Regions from separate parts of the Parajatrophihabitans canadensis genome, predicted to be linked through region 2. Evidence: riboswitches for the same ligand, from Rfam matches in the RefSeq annotation. Region 2 holds a riboswitch; the other holds the start of a gene.
The links. A riboswitch is a leader RNA that binds a small molecule or an ion and turns the genes downstream of it on or off. The one in region 2 is predicted to bind cyclic di-AMP.
Positions count from the first base shown of each region.

Region 1: another riboswitch for cyclic di-AMP. It lies ahead of ACSMXN_RS16350 (C40 family peptidase); the one in region 2 lies ahead of ACSMXN_RS23515 (NlpC/P60 family protein).

Region 1 covers NZ_CM132445.1:3,374,875-3,381,369, reverse strand. The annotation lists gene trpD (anthranilate phosphoribosyltransferase) at 1-37, shown strand, start outside; gene ACSMXN_RS16375 (DUF4166 domain-containing protein) at 34-711, opposite strand; gene ACSMXN_RS16370 (hypothetical protein) at 823-1,047, opposite strand; gene ACSMXN_RS16365 (Lrp/AsnC ligand binding domain-containing protein) at 1,186-1,473, opposite strand; gene ACSMXN_RS16360 (DEDD exonuclease domain-containing protein) at 1,524-3,332, opposite strand; gene ACSMXN_RS16355 (hypothetical protein) at 3,580-3,822, shown strand; cyclic di-AMP (ydaO/yuaA leader) riboswitch at 3,980-4,163, shown strand; gene ACSMXN_RS16350 (C40 family peptidase) at 4,179-5,255, shown strand; gene ACSMXN_RS16345 (hypothetical protein) at 5,252-6,495, shown strand, end outside.
Region 2 covers NZ_CM132445.1:4,895,506-4,902,000, forward strand. The annotation lists gene ACSMXN_RS23485 (hypothetical protein) at 1-283, shown strand, start outside; gene ACSMXN_RS23490 (YbjN domain-containing protein) at 280-1,071, shown strand; gene ACSMXN_RS23495 (hypothetical protein) at 1,129-1,374, opposite strand; gene ACSMXN_RS23500 (RGCVC family protein) at 1,443-1,655, opposite strand; gene ACSMXN_RS23505 (DUF5994 family protein) at 2,006-2,509, shown strand; gene ACSMXN_RS23510 (glyoxalase superfamily protein) at 2,515-2,886, opposite strand; cyclic di-AMP (ydaO/yuaA leader) riboswitch at 3,181-3,352, shown strand; gene ACSMXN_RS23515 (NlpC/P60 family protein) at 3,365-4,495, shown strand; gene ACSMXN_RS23520 (glycosyltransferase family 4 protein) at 4,726-5,988, shown strand; gene ACSMXN_RS23525 (PIG-L family deacetylase) at 5,985-6,495, shown strand, end outside.

The sequences.
Region 1 (6,495 bases), 1.5 Mb from region 2:
TTGGGTCGAATCAAGTCAGCGCGTGGCGGGCGGTTAATCCTGGCGACGCTCCACGTCCGGTCGTACCTCAAGTGGGATCTGAGCGGGCTTGGTCTCGACATCGGCTACCCGGAACCACCCGCGATAGCCGAACAGCATCGCGCGGGCAGCCTTGATCTCGACCGAGATGGTGAACCGGTCGTCCGCAACGTCAAATGACTCGACCACCTCCGCGGTGGCGGCCAACGCCCGCGGAAGCTTCATCCCGAACCTGCCTTGATATAGGCGCTGATCGCCGCCGCGCATGCGGATGCCGCCGTCGGGGGTTACGGACAGTTGTAGTTCAGCTGCGATGTCTTGGTGTGAACCCAGGTAGTTGACGATGCAGCCGCGGTTCTCGCTGAAGATCATCGTGTCATCGAAACGGTTCTCACGACCGGCAGGGTGAAATCGGCGCGAGTACGCAAATGTCTCGCGGCCGAGGGTGTCGAGGTACGCGTAGTTGGCAAGGTCATATGCGACGTCGGCACCCGAAGCCGGCAACTCCAGTCGCCGGTGTCGGCCCGCGAGCGCGATCGGCCGCGCTGCCAGCGCCCCCCGGGTCAAATGCGTCATGACTCCGCCACCGATCTGCGCTGTCCCGCTTGCACTGGACATGCTCAGTCGCCGTTGTAGCTTCGGATGCAGCAGCGCAAAGTCCTTACCGAGAGCGCGCTGGAATATCGAGGTCACGCGGTGATCCTGCTCCTAGTTTCCCGTGCGGGCATTCCGGTGCAGGCGTTCCCGGTGCTGGCGTTCGCAGGTGGCGAGCTGCTGGCTACCCCCCACTCTCGGCCCGCTTTGTTAGCCCTCTTTGTTCTCAAGGGCGACCAGTACGCCCGCTAGGGCGAAGTACTTGTTCGACCCGAGTTCACGGACCGTGTCGATGCCGAACTTCTCCTTGAGGACGGCGTCGTGCTCGGTTGTCAGACCTGCGAGGGCCGACGGTGGCGCATCCAGAACTTCTTTGACGGTCTTGTCTTCATACGACTTGTCGAGGGCCTTGGACAGATTGGCCTGAACTGCCATTTCGTGCCTCCTCGTCCTCCTTGCGGAGCGGTGCTGATGCGGCGAGCCTCCAATAAAGAAACGTTCGGCGCAAGAGATGCACTTGGATCGACCGCTGGCGGCTCCGCCACCAGCACGAGTCGTGACTGGGAGGCAGCGCTACGAAGGTTCGGTGTATCCGATCGAGAATGCGGCGTCCAGGTCGTGCTGGGAATAGGCACGAAACGCAACGTGGGTGTCGGTATGCAGTACGCCCTCGACCTTGCTGAGACGGCCGGCGATGACTTCGGCGATGTGCTCGAATTCGCGCACTCGAACGATCGCAATGAGATCGGCGTCGCCCGCGACGCTGTACACCTCACTCACGCCGTCAATGTCGGCGATCTCCTGCGCGACCTCGGGGATGCGGTTGGCTTCGACGCTGATCATGACGATGGAGGTAATCACCCGCTCATCGTAGGGCCAGTCATGCCAGCCGTTCGGCGAGAACTGCGCGATCATCGCACTGGTCGAGCGACCAAGGGCAATCTGCGTCGGTCCACGAACGGATTCACCCGGCGTCCGGCTGCGGTGGCTGAGGCTAGCCAGCTGCGTTGGCGAGCTGCGCCGGTAGCGGGTAGGGCCCACGGCTGGCTGCACCGAACGAGACGGACGCCAGATTCGCCCAGCCAGCGCAGCAGAATCTCGGTCTCTTCGACCACTGCGAACAGCGCATGGCCGCTGGCCGTCGGCAGGGCCTCGGCGGTCGCGACCATCGACTCGACAATCGGCATCGGAGGCACGCCGCGCGGTGCGGTCTCGGCTGCGACGAGTCGGCCGTTTCGGATCACGGCAAGGTCCCAGCCGCCAGCACCGTCCGGTCTTGCGGCGACCAGCTCATCGATTGTGCTGATCGCTGTCAGCGACTGAGTGCGCGCGCAGCTGCGAACCAATGTGGCGATTCTGTCCCTTTGCAGCGCGGCCTCTTCGTAACGCTGTGCCGCAGAAAGCGCAGTCAGTCGATCGCGAAGTGGTCCGATGAGGTTGCCAACGTCTGAGCGCCACGCCTCGACAAGTTTGGCGACGAGCTGGGCGTAGTCAGCAGGAGTGACCCTGTCCTCGCACGGTGTGCTGCATTTGCCGATGCCTGCCAGCGTGCAGGCCGAACGGACGGCCCGCCCTGGCGAGAGCCGTTCCGTGCATTGACGTAGTGGAACGGCGTCATGAATCGCGTCACGCAGCTGCTCGGCCTGGCGAGTAGATCGCAAGGGCCCCAGATAGTCGGCGCCGTCGGACTTGACCTCTCGAACCACTGACAGGCGTGGAAACACCTCGTGGGTCAATTTCAGCCAGACCGTCCGATCGCTGTTCTTGGAGCGACGGTTGTAGCGGGGTTTCAGGGCCGTGATCATCCGGAGCTCACGTACCTGCGCTTCGAGGGCGTGCGCGCACACGATTGCGTCCACAGACTCCGCCAGTCCGACCATCTCGCCCATCCTTGAACGGGTCTCAGAGGCGACAAAATACTGTCGCACGCGACTGCGAAGGTCCTTGCTCGTCCCGACGTAGAGCGGCGAACCGGCGCTGTCGGAGAACACGTATACGCCTGGTGCGTGTGGGAGGTCATCGGCCAAGTGGCGTTTGCGGCGCTGTGCGTCGCTCACCTGGGCGGTGAAGGCACGAAGTTCGGGCAATGAGTGCACACCGAGCACGCCCAATCGGCTGACCAGACCGTGCAAAACGTCGACGGTGGCTCGCGCATCGGACAGGGCACGGTGATTGGGCGTGGTGGTGGCGCGGAAGAAGCCGGCCAGCGTCGCGAGCTTGCAGTTGGGAACCTCGTCGCGGGTCAGGATGCGTCGAGCCAGCACTGCGGTATCGACAACGGCGAAGTTCGGCCAGCGCGTGCCGTGTGCCGCGCAGGCCGCCTTCAAGAAACCGATATCGAAGGGTGCGTTGTGCGCAACCAGAACGGAGCCGGCCGCGAACTCCAGAAAAGAGGGGAGCACGGCAGAGATGCGGGGCGCCTGAGCGACCATGCGATCGGTGATACCGGTGAGGACGCTGATGAAGGGTGAGATCGGCTCACCGGGATCTACCAGCGTCGCGAACTCACCGAGGATCTCGCCGTTGCATACCTTCACCGCGCCGATCTCGGTGATCGAGTCAGACCCGGCAGCGCCGCCCGTGGTCTCGAGGTCGACAACGACGAACGTGGTTGACCGTAATGGCTCGTCCAACTCGTCGAAATTCAACTGCACGTAAGGCGGCTGCCGTTGCGGCGGTGGCGCCGGCGGGAACACCGGCCTGCTCTGAATGGTGGGCACGTTCGGGACGCTAGCGCCGAGGTACGACGGAACTGACCAACCCGGCCGTGCGCTCGGGTGACCGATAACTGTGGTTTCCGAAAACTGTCGTAGGTGCTTTCTACGGTGTTGATGCCGGCCAAATCTGAACGGCATTCACAAAAGCATCACTCCACGGGCGGCATTCAGAAGCGGTATTCGCCGGCTTGGGCAGGCTAGGAGGCCCGAGACGCACACGCTGGCTGATTGCCGCAGAGAGGTAATGAGCATGCTCATCGACTGCGACACCTGTGCGGTTCGCGACATCGCGTGCGGCGATTGCGTGATGACCGTTCTCCTCGGGCCAAGGCAGGGGTCCGTCGAACTCGACGGACCCGAGCAAAACGCATTGGGAGCGCTCGCCGGCGCCGGCTTGTTGCCCCCACTGCGCCTGGTGCCAACGACGCCCGGGCCGGTCGCGGCTCCGCCGCCTGCTGCAACCGGCGAACCCAAGCGGAGTGCAATCGCATGATTTGGCCCCTATGCGACATCAATCCCCCGGGACACGCCGACCATGGATTGCCCTGCCTCGTGGCCGTAACGTAACCTTTCCGAGACCTTCCGGTGAATCACTCTCTGAACCGGGGAGCGCCGAAAGGTACCGCCGAGTCGACGTCCAGTTGATCGAATCTGATCGCTTGCCTTGATCAGGTCCGACAATGTCGAGCCGGGGACCCAGGTTACTGGGGTGAATCGACGCGCTGTTGCGACGAGCGAAACGAGAACTCGCTCCGCTGGTCGTGAAGGCCGCGTCGTAGGGCAACTTCCAGGCCCGAACCCGACAGCTAACTCGGTAGGCGGTCGAGTGGAAGAGGAGTTCCGCCAACCGTGGCGTTGACTCGTACGGCACATTTGCCCCGCGTGATCTTGGGCGTAGCACTCCTTGTCGGCGCAGTAATGGTCGCTCCGATTGCCGCAACCGCCGCCCCTCATCTGCAGACGCCGACGCCGCCGGCTGCTCCAAAGACTTCCGCCGAAGTCAAAGTGACACTCGCGCAGCTCGCGATCTCGAACGAGCAGCTCGCCGAGAAATACAACCTCGCCCAGATCAATGTGACCAAGGCGGAAAAAGCTGCCGCGGAAGCGGACAAAGCCGCGGTCGCTGCTGCGACCGCGTTGACCGTTGCCCGACATGCGCTTGCGACGTCGCTGGCCGCCCAGTACCGGGGAGCGTCGTTCAGCCGGACGGCAGCACTGCTCGACAGCAGCTCCGGCCAGAATTACCTGGAGAAGATGCAGTCGCTGAGCTTCCTCGCTATGCACCAGAAAGAGGTCGCTGTCGCTGCGGGCCATGCCACTGTCACCCTCGCGCAGGCCGAGGCGAAGGCCAAACAACTCGTGGCCAACTCTCTCGCGTTGCGCGCCAGCGTTGACCAGCAACGCGCCGCAGTAGCAGGAGACATCGCGAAGCAACAGTCCTTGTTCAACAGCCTTTCCGCTGAAGAGCGTGCTGCCTTCCTGGCCAAGGCCGCGCCTACGCCAACGAAGGTCCAAATACAACAGGTCGAGCAGCAACAGGTGAAGATTGCTGCCACGCCCATGGTCTCGACTTCGAAGGGCGCTGCCGCCGCGGTTGCCGCCGCATTGTCGCAACAGGGCAAGCCGTATCAGTGGGGTGCTGCGGGGCCGGATTCCTACGACTGTTCCGGTCTGACCATGTGGGCTTGGGGCCAGGCGGGCGTCAGCTTGCCGCACCAATCCGCCGAGCAGCAAGGTCTCGGCACGCCGGTCAGCGAGAGTGAACTGCAGCCGGGTGATCTGGTGTTCTTCGGCTCACCGGCGTACCACGTTGGCATCTACATCGGCAACGGAATGATGGTCCACGCGCCTACCACTGGCGATGTCGTGAAGATCAGCCCACTTGCCAACATGAGCGATTACTCAGGCGCGACCCGCGTCGGGTGACCTCCAGCACAGACGCCAGCGGGCGGGAGCCGGAAACGGCCCCGCCCGCTGGCGTTTCGCTTGCGAGGCAAACGCCGCCGCTAGCTCGGCGCGGTCGGCCCACACGTTTGATCGCCTTCATCGCAGTTGCACTGTTGGTCTGCGGGGCGTTCTGGGTGGTCCGATCATTGCGTCCCCACTCTGGCGACGCCCGCCTGGCCGCGGACGCCGCCGCCCCAACGGGTGCCGAGATGCAGCAGGCGTTGGGTGCGCTCAACGCTCATGCCGCCGCGCTCCTAGCGCGGGACGGCTCGTCGTGGGCAGCTGGTCTCGATGCGGATTCCCGCGCTGCCGACTTTTACTCGCGGCAGCGCGCTGTCTTCGCCAACCTCGCTCAGGTGCCCGTGAAAACGTGGCGGTATTCGCTGACTGCCCCCATCACCAGCGCCGAGATTCTCGACGCAGCGGCCGAGCGATTGGGTGCGAGGGTGGTCGTTCTGCACGTCCAACTCAGTTATGCGCTTGATCGGGTGGATCTACTACCCACCTCGAAGGACGAGTGGCTCACACTAGTGAAGCGTGCCAACGGCTGGCGGATTGCCGGCGACACCGACGCCGAACCGGCGGGCGACCACTCATGGATGGGTCCATGGGACTTTGGCCCGCTGAGCGTGCGGACGGGAACGCACACCCTTGTGCTGTCGCATCCCGCTCAGAGAGCCGACCTTCAGAGCTACGGCCAGTTGGTCGAGGATTCCATCGCGGCCGTTACCGAAATCTGGGGTCCGGCTTGGAACAGCCACGTCGCCGTTCTGATCCCCAGTACCGAAGCCGAGTTCATCGCGCTGACGGGTGATAGCGGTGACGTGAGCAACATCGCTGCTCTCTCCGTGGCTGACCGGGTGCAGGCCGACGGCACGGTGTTAGGTGCGCGCATCGTGCTCAATCCGATAACGCTGGCGCGGATGGACGCATCGGGACGGCGCCTGGTCATACGACACGAGCTAACTCACATTGCGGCGCGAGCCTCGACCTCCAACCAGATGCCGAGCTGGGTCGTCGAGGGCTTTGCCGACTATGTGGGGAACCTGGATTCAGGCATTGCGACGGCGCAATCGGCATCAGAGCTGGCTGCTGAGATCCGTCAGGGCCGCATACCGGGCGCACTTCCGTCAAACGCTGAGTTCGATGGCTCCAACAGCCGGCTACCTCAGGTCTACGAGGAGTCCTGGCTCGCCTGCACGCTCGTAGCGCAGCGGGT
Region 2 (6,495 bases):
GCCGGGGGGTAGCTCGTCTCCGCTGGGGGCCGCGGCCGGCGGTGCCAAGTCGGCGCTGAAGTCAGCCAAAGACGCCACCGGGTTGAAGACCCAGGGGTCAGTGAACATCAACGGTCGCTACAAACTCGAGCGCACCGGTGACGTCAGCGCACACACGCTGACCTTTTCGCTCGGTACCCAAAGCGACATGTCTGCAGCGATCGATGTCGTGACGGTCTCGATGAGCCGCGTCAACAACCTGGTGACGATCGTTCTGTTGCCCGAACTCAAGGTGTTGATATGAGCAGCGTTTCGTTCCGGACCTCTGAAGCCGATCTGTTGGCGACAACCCAGGCGACAGTCTCAGCGTTGCCTGACCCCGGTCAGAATCAACTTCGAGTCACGGTTGACCCCGCAGGCTATGAGCGAATCCGGGAGGAGCGGCTGTTCTCCGGATCGGCAGATCAACCACGGCTCATCGAGCCGATCGTGTCGGATGAACCAGTTGATCTCTTACTCAAATGGATCGGCTCCGGCGAACCACCACGATCGATCGAGGGCCTCGATGCCTCGAACTGGCAGTTGTTGGAGGCAACTCAGGACCGCGACGGTGTCCAGGTCGGGTTTCGGACGCAGCGGCCCGAGCGCATCAGTGAGGCAGTGCTGAGCTTTCTGGCCGCGGATGGCTGGGAATCGCTGCGGACGTCGCCAGCTGAGCCGATTCGTACGAGGTATTCGGGTACCAGCGGTGAGTTCGACTGCGATATCTACGTCGACGAAGATCGAGAACTGTTGGTCGTAGTGGCTTATTTGCCAGTGCCGGTAGCCGAATCCCGGCTCCCTCAGATGGGCGAGCTCGCCAACCTGTTGAACTTTCGGATGGATCTCGGCGCGATCGAGATTGCGCCGCAGACACACGACGTCCGCGTACGGCACGGCATCGACGTCGAGGACGTGCCGTTGACTTCGGCCTTGATCCGCAATGTGATCTACCCGGTGGTCGTGCACGCCGAACAGTATCTTCCGCTGGTACGGGCGGTGGCCGCCGGTGACGATCCAGGGCAGACGTTCAGCGAACTCGGCAAAGGCTGACGCGGCGTTACGTGATCGACGCGGTAGGTGGCTTACCTTGCCCCGACGGCATCCAGACTACGAAGCTGCAGCGGCCGGGGTCGGTGCGGCAACTTGGACGAGCCCCTGAATGGTGAGCACCCCGCGATGGGTTGCCATCGTCGCATCGGCGGTGCCGTTTGCTACCAGTTCGCGTGCGCACGACGTCATCAGCGCGGAGCTGACGCCGAAGCGGCGGGCGAGAAATGCCAGACTGAGCGGCCCTTTGTCGATGCTGGATCCTTGAAGAACCTCGAGGACTTCCTGCGACAACGTGCGGGTCATTGCGACTACCTTCCATTCAGTGATGCATAGCGCCCGCCGACTGCGGAACACTTACGAGCGGGCGAGACTTAGTGGCTGGACTTCGAAGCCTCTGCAGCATCAGCCATGCCGCCGCGGCAGATGCAACCGCGTGTCATCGCCATTTGAGCAGTGGCAGCGCAATAGCGTTGAGAGATCGCATCGTGAACAGCCAGCGGATGTGTACAGGACGCGCAGATGGCAACGGGTTGAGCCAACTCGTCGGCTTCGATAACTGGCATAGCCAGATCTGAAAGACTCATTTTCACGCCCGTCCAGACCCGTCAAGAGGGTCGGATGCTCAATCGCCGCGGGCAGGCCGACAGGACGTCAGCAGTGAGGAGTCCTCGGTGATTCCGAGTCTACGCTGAATAACGCTATCTCGGACACGGCTGGTGCGGACTCAATTTGACGTCGATTCACCGGACCGCCCAGAACGTGCGCAGACGGCCATTACGACCCCAATCCACGGGTCCAGTCCACGGGTCCAGTCCACGGCAGCACGGAAGCGTACGTTGAGAGGTACCGAGGCTTTCTCGTGTGCCGACCCCGATATCGGCTTCATCCCCGGCGATCAAATCTTCGCTCGTAACCGGGCTGCTGGGACTCCACCATGACTGTCATCGATACCACTGAACCCACACTGCATCCGGCCAATCCGCTGGTCGAATCGGTTGCACGCGTCCGCTTCCGCCAACCGGTTTCCGGCGCTGGCTTTGTTGATGCCGGATGGTGGCCGCGCTCGCGCAGTCTCGCGATCGAGTTGCCACCTCTACTCGAGGAGTTGTGGACGGCCGGCCGTGAGATAACCCGGGTTGCCTACAACCTGGACTTCTGGGCGCCGGCACCCAAGCAACTGATCGTCGAAGGTCGGACGATCAAGCTCGGCGGCTACCGGATGCAAAACCCGTCGTTGCTCTCGATGATGGATCTCTGGAGCAGCGAACGAATCGACGTCCTCGTGATCGATCCGGATGCCGACCCAGAATTCGCTCACCGGGCGCTCGAGATCGCCAGTCAGCCCGGGCCAGCGCCACGTCACGGGGCGGACCTGAGCGGCGCAGGCGGCTATCTGCGGCCAGCGGACATCCTGAGATTGGCTGCCACCAGCGGCTGACCCTCTCAGCCCGCAGTCTGGACCTCTTGGACGGACCAGCCGTTGCCGTCCGGGTCGCTGAAGAAGACAAATCTGCCCCACGGAAACTCTTGAATCTCGCCGACCTCGACGCCTCTACCCACGAGTTCGGATCGAGCGGCCTCGATGTCGGTCACAACCAACTGGAGACCGCGTACCGAACCGGGAGGTGTGTCGATGACGCCTTCGCCGATGGCGATCGAGCAGGCAGAGCCCGGCGGTGTGAGCTGGACGAACCGCAGGCCCTCGCTCACGGCGTGATCGTGATCAGCATTGAAGCCGACCTTGTCGGTGTAGAAAAGCTTCGCCCGGTCGACATCAGAAACCGGTACGGCCACGAGTTCGAGCTTGAAGTCCATGTCCGATTCTCCTTCGATCAGCCGGGTTGAGCCGCCGGCAGGCTTGCGTTGCGTTGCGACGCTATCGCTGACCTCTGACAAACCGCTCGCCCAAGGAACCTCCCAGCCCCGAGCGGGCCCCCTGACGAGGCGCCGGATCCATGCCTGTCGCTTTCATCACGTTTGCCTGCCCGTCCAAGGGGTGCCATACCTAAGCCGTTGCCCTGAGGCGTAACCTGACCGAGACCTTTCGGAAGCTCGTTCCTAGCCGGGGACGCCGTAGGTCACCGCCGAGTCGACATCACGGGTCGAAGCGGCCGGGCATCGCCCGGAACCGCAACGATCCAGTCGAGCCGAGGACCCACCGTTCTCTGGGGTGAATCGGAGCCGTATCGGTGGCCGCTTGCGGCCGCTGGGACGACACCGTAGGGCAACTTCCAAGCCCGAATCCGACAGCTAACTTGGTAGGCGGTTGACTGGAAGAGGAGTTCCGCCAGCCGTGGCGAAAGCTCGTATCACGCGGTCCCACCGCATCTTGGCCTGTTCAGCACTCCTAGCAAGCGCCGTCGCCGTATCTGCCTTCGCGTTGGGCGGTAGTGGCTCCTCAGCCGGCGCGGCACCGTATGTGACAGCTCCGGCGACTCCCACCGCCGCAAGTAGTGCGCCGGCCAATGTTGCGACGCCGAGCGCTGCAACGCCTAGCGATGCGACGCCCAGCACCTCCGGCGAGGTCACCACGAAGATCGCCGCCCTCGCTACTGCCAATGAGAAGCTCACCGAGCAGCTCAACAAGGCGCAGATCGAGGTCGAGCAGGCTCGGGTGGCGGCCACCAAAGCCAATGTCGCTGTACAGGCGGCCCAACGGGATCGACTCGCGGCGCAACGCGCCCTGGGCTCCGCGCTCGCCATGCAGTACAAATCCTCGACGTTCAGCCAGACAGCATCGCTCTTCGTCAGCAATTCCGGGCAGAGCTACCTTGATCGGGTTCAAACTCTCGAGCAACTCGCGACCCACCAGAGTCAAGTCGCGCAGGCCGCGAAGGCTGCCGCCGCAACGGTAGCCGCCACGCAACAGCGCGCCCAGCAGGCAGTAAAAACGGCCCTGTCCCAGCAGGCTCAAGTGGCTAAGCAGCGGTCGGCGCTTCAGGCTCAGATCGGCAAGTACCAAAGCGTGCTGACCACGCTCACAGCAACGGCTCGCTCGGCGTACTACGGGTCGAGCAACGCGACTCCCGCCGAGATCACGATCGCGGTGTCCGACTACGCGATCGGCGCCACGCCCGCCGATATCACCGCGATTCGGACGGCTTTGGCCCAGCTCGGCAAGCCATACGTGTGGGCGGCGGCAGGCCCCGACTCGTTCGACTGCTCCGGGCTGACCATGGTTGCCTGGCGCGCAGCCGGAGTGAGCATGCCCCATCTCGCCTCTGATCAGCAGAACATGGGAACACCCGTCGACAAGAGCCAGCTGCGGCCCGGCGACCTGGTGTTCTTCGGCTCACCGGCGTATCACGTCGCGCTCTACATGGGCTCTGGCATGGTCATCCAGGCCCCCAACTCTGGTGATGTCGTCAAGATCAGCCCGTTGGCCGGTATGAGCAGCTACAGCAGCGCGACCCGGCTCGGCTGATCCCTCCGTTCTCAGCGGCCGATCACGGCCTGCTACGCCCAGTGCCTGGCACGGAACTCGCCCCTTCCTGAGAACTGGCGAAGCGTGGCGGGCCGCAGATTACGAGTTAGTGACGCGCAGATTGCCGATGAACCGCTAGATTGAGGCCACACATAGCAGCGGACATCGAGGTCAGAGCTATCCCGATTGCCCTGAAAGAGCACCGGATCACTAGCAGGAGCTGGCCGAGAATGAGGATTGCGCACGTCACCGATTGCTTCCTGCCCAGAATGGGCGGTATCGAGCGTCAGGTTGAGGGCTTAGCGCACGCCCAGGCTGCATTCGGGCACGAGATCGAGATCATCACCTCTGTGCCGGCATCGTCCGAGCTGGCCGGCTCGCCAACGGGCCGGGGCGCCGGGGCTCGACAGCAGCACGACCCCGTAACCGTGATCCGGCCCGAACCGCGCCGGGGCGAGCCAGGTGACATTCGCTATTCGACGATGCTGAGCGGCCGGAGGGCGGTCCTCGAAGGCGATTACGACCTGGTGCACGTGCACGCCTCCACGTTCTCGCCGATGGCATATCTGGCCGCTGGGGCTGCCAGCAAATCCGGTGTTCCGACTGTCATTACCTTGCATTCGCTGTGGTCATACGCGACACCGATATTTCGAGTCGCGGACCTGCCGCTTGGTTGGCGGCGCTGGCCGGTCACCTGGACTGCGGTGAGCCGGGTGGCCGCAGCCTCGCTGGCGCCCGTGTTGCGTAGCGGCACCGAGATCTCGGTGTTGCCGAACGCGGTCTCCCCGGACCTTTGGCATATCCCGAGGCTCGATCGCCAGCGTCGAGATTCCGAGGGTTCACGGGGTGGCAACGGCGACGTTCAGGGTGACCGGCCGGGTCCGGTCGTCATCGTGAGCGTGATGCGGTTAGCCGCACGCAAGCGTCCACTGCCCTTCCTGAGAATGCTGCGAGAGGTTCGCGCCAAGGTGCCGGCGCACATTCGGCTTGAGGCGAAGATCATCGGGGACGGTCCGAAGCGCGAAGCCGTGGAGCGTTACTTGAAGCGACACGGGATGGACAGCTGGGTTCAGCTCACCGGCCAGCTTGATCAGCAGGGCATCCGCGAGATCTTCGCTCAGGCTGATCTCTACGCCTCACCAGCCACGCTCGAGTCTTTTGGCATCGCCGCGCTCGAGGCGCGATCTGCCGGACTCCCAGTCGTCGGCTTTGCCCATTCCGGCGTCTCGGATTTCGTCGCCGACGGTCACAACGGCCTTCTGGTGGACAGCGACGATGAGATGGCAGCCGCGATGGTGCGCCTGGTGACGTCCCCTCTCTTGCGCTCGGCCATGACGTTGCACAACACGCACGTCGAATCCGGCTTCTCCTGGCGCAATGTCCTTCAAATCTGCGAAGAGGTCTACGCGCGCGCAGGCGCGGGGGCTCGGGTCGCCGCGCATGGCGCCGGTCGCTCTGAGGCTGCCTCGATTGGTGGAGTCGCCGCGCGGTGACGTACACGCTGGTCTCCTTCCACGCCCACCCAGATGACGAAGCGCTGCTGACCGCCGGCACCCTTGCCAGGGCGGCAGCCGAAGGCCATCGCGTAGTGCTGGTCGTTGCGACGTCGGGCGAAGCAGGTTTGGCCGCCGCGGCGCAGAGTGGGCTGGACGATCAGGGGGCCGAGCGACTCGGAGCGCTACGCATAGCCGAATTGGAACGTTCAGCGGCCATCCTCGGTTGCGACAGGCTTGTGCGGTTGGAATACCCCGATTCCGGTCTCGCGGGTGAGCGTGGTGGATTCGCAGCGCTCGATATCGAGGAGCCCGCTCAGCGCCTTGCCGACATCCTGACCGAGGAGCGCGCTGACGTGCTGACCGTGTACGACGCGCGGGGCGGGTACGGCCACCCGGATCATATTCAGGTACACCGAGTCGGTCACCGAGCGGCAGAGCTTGCGGGCACGGCCGTCGTTCTCGAGGCAACTGTCAATCAGAAGGCCTTGGTACGGGTGGCAAGGG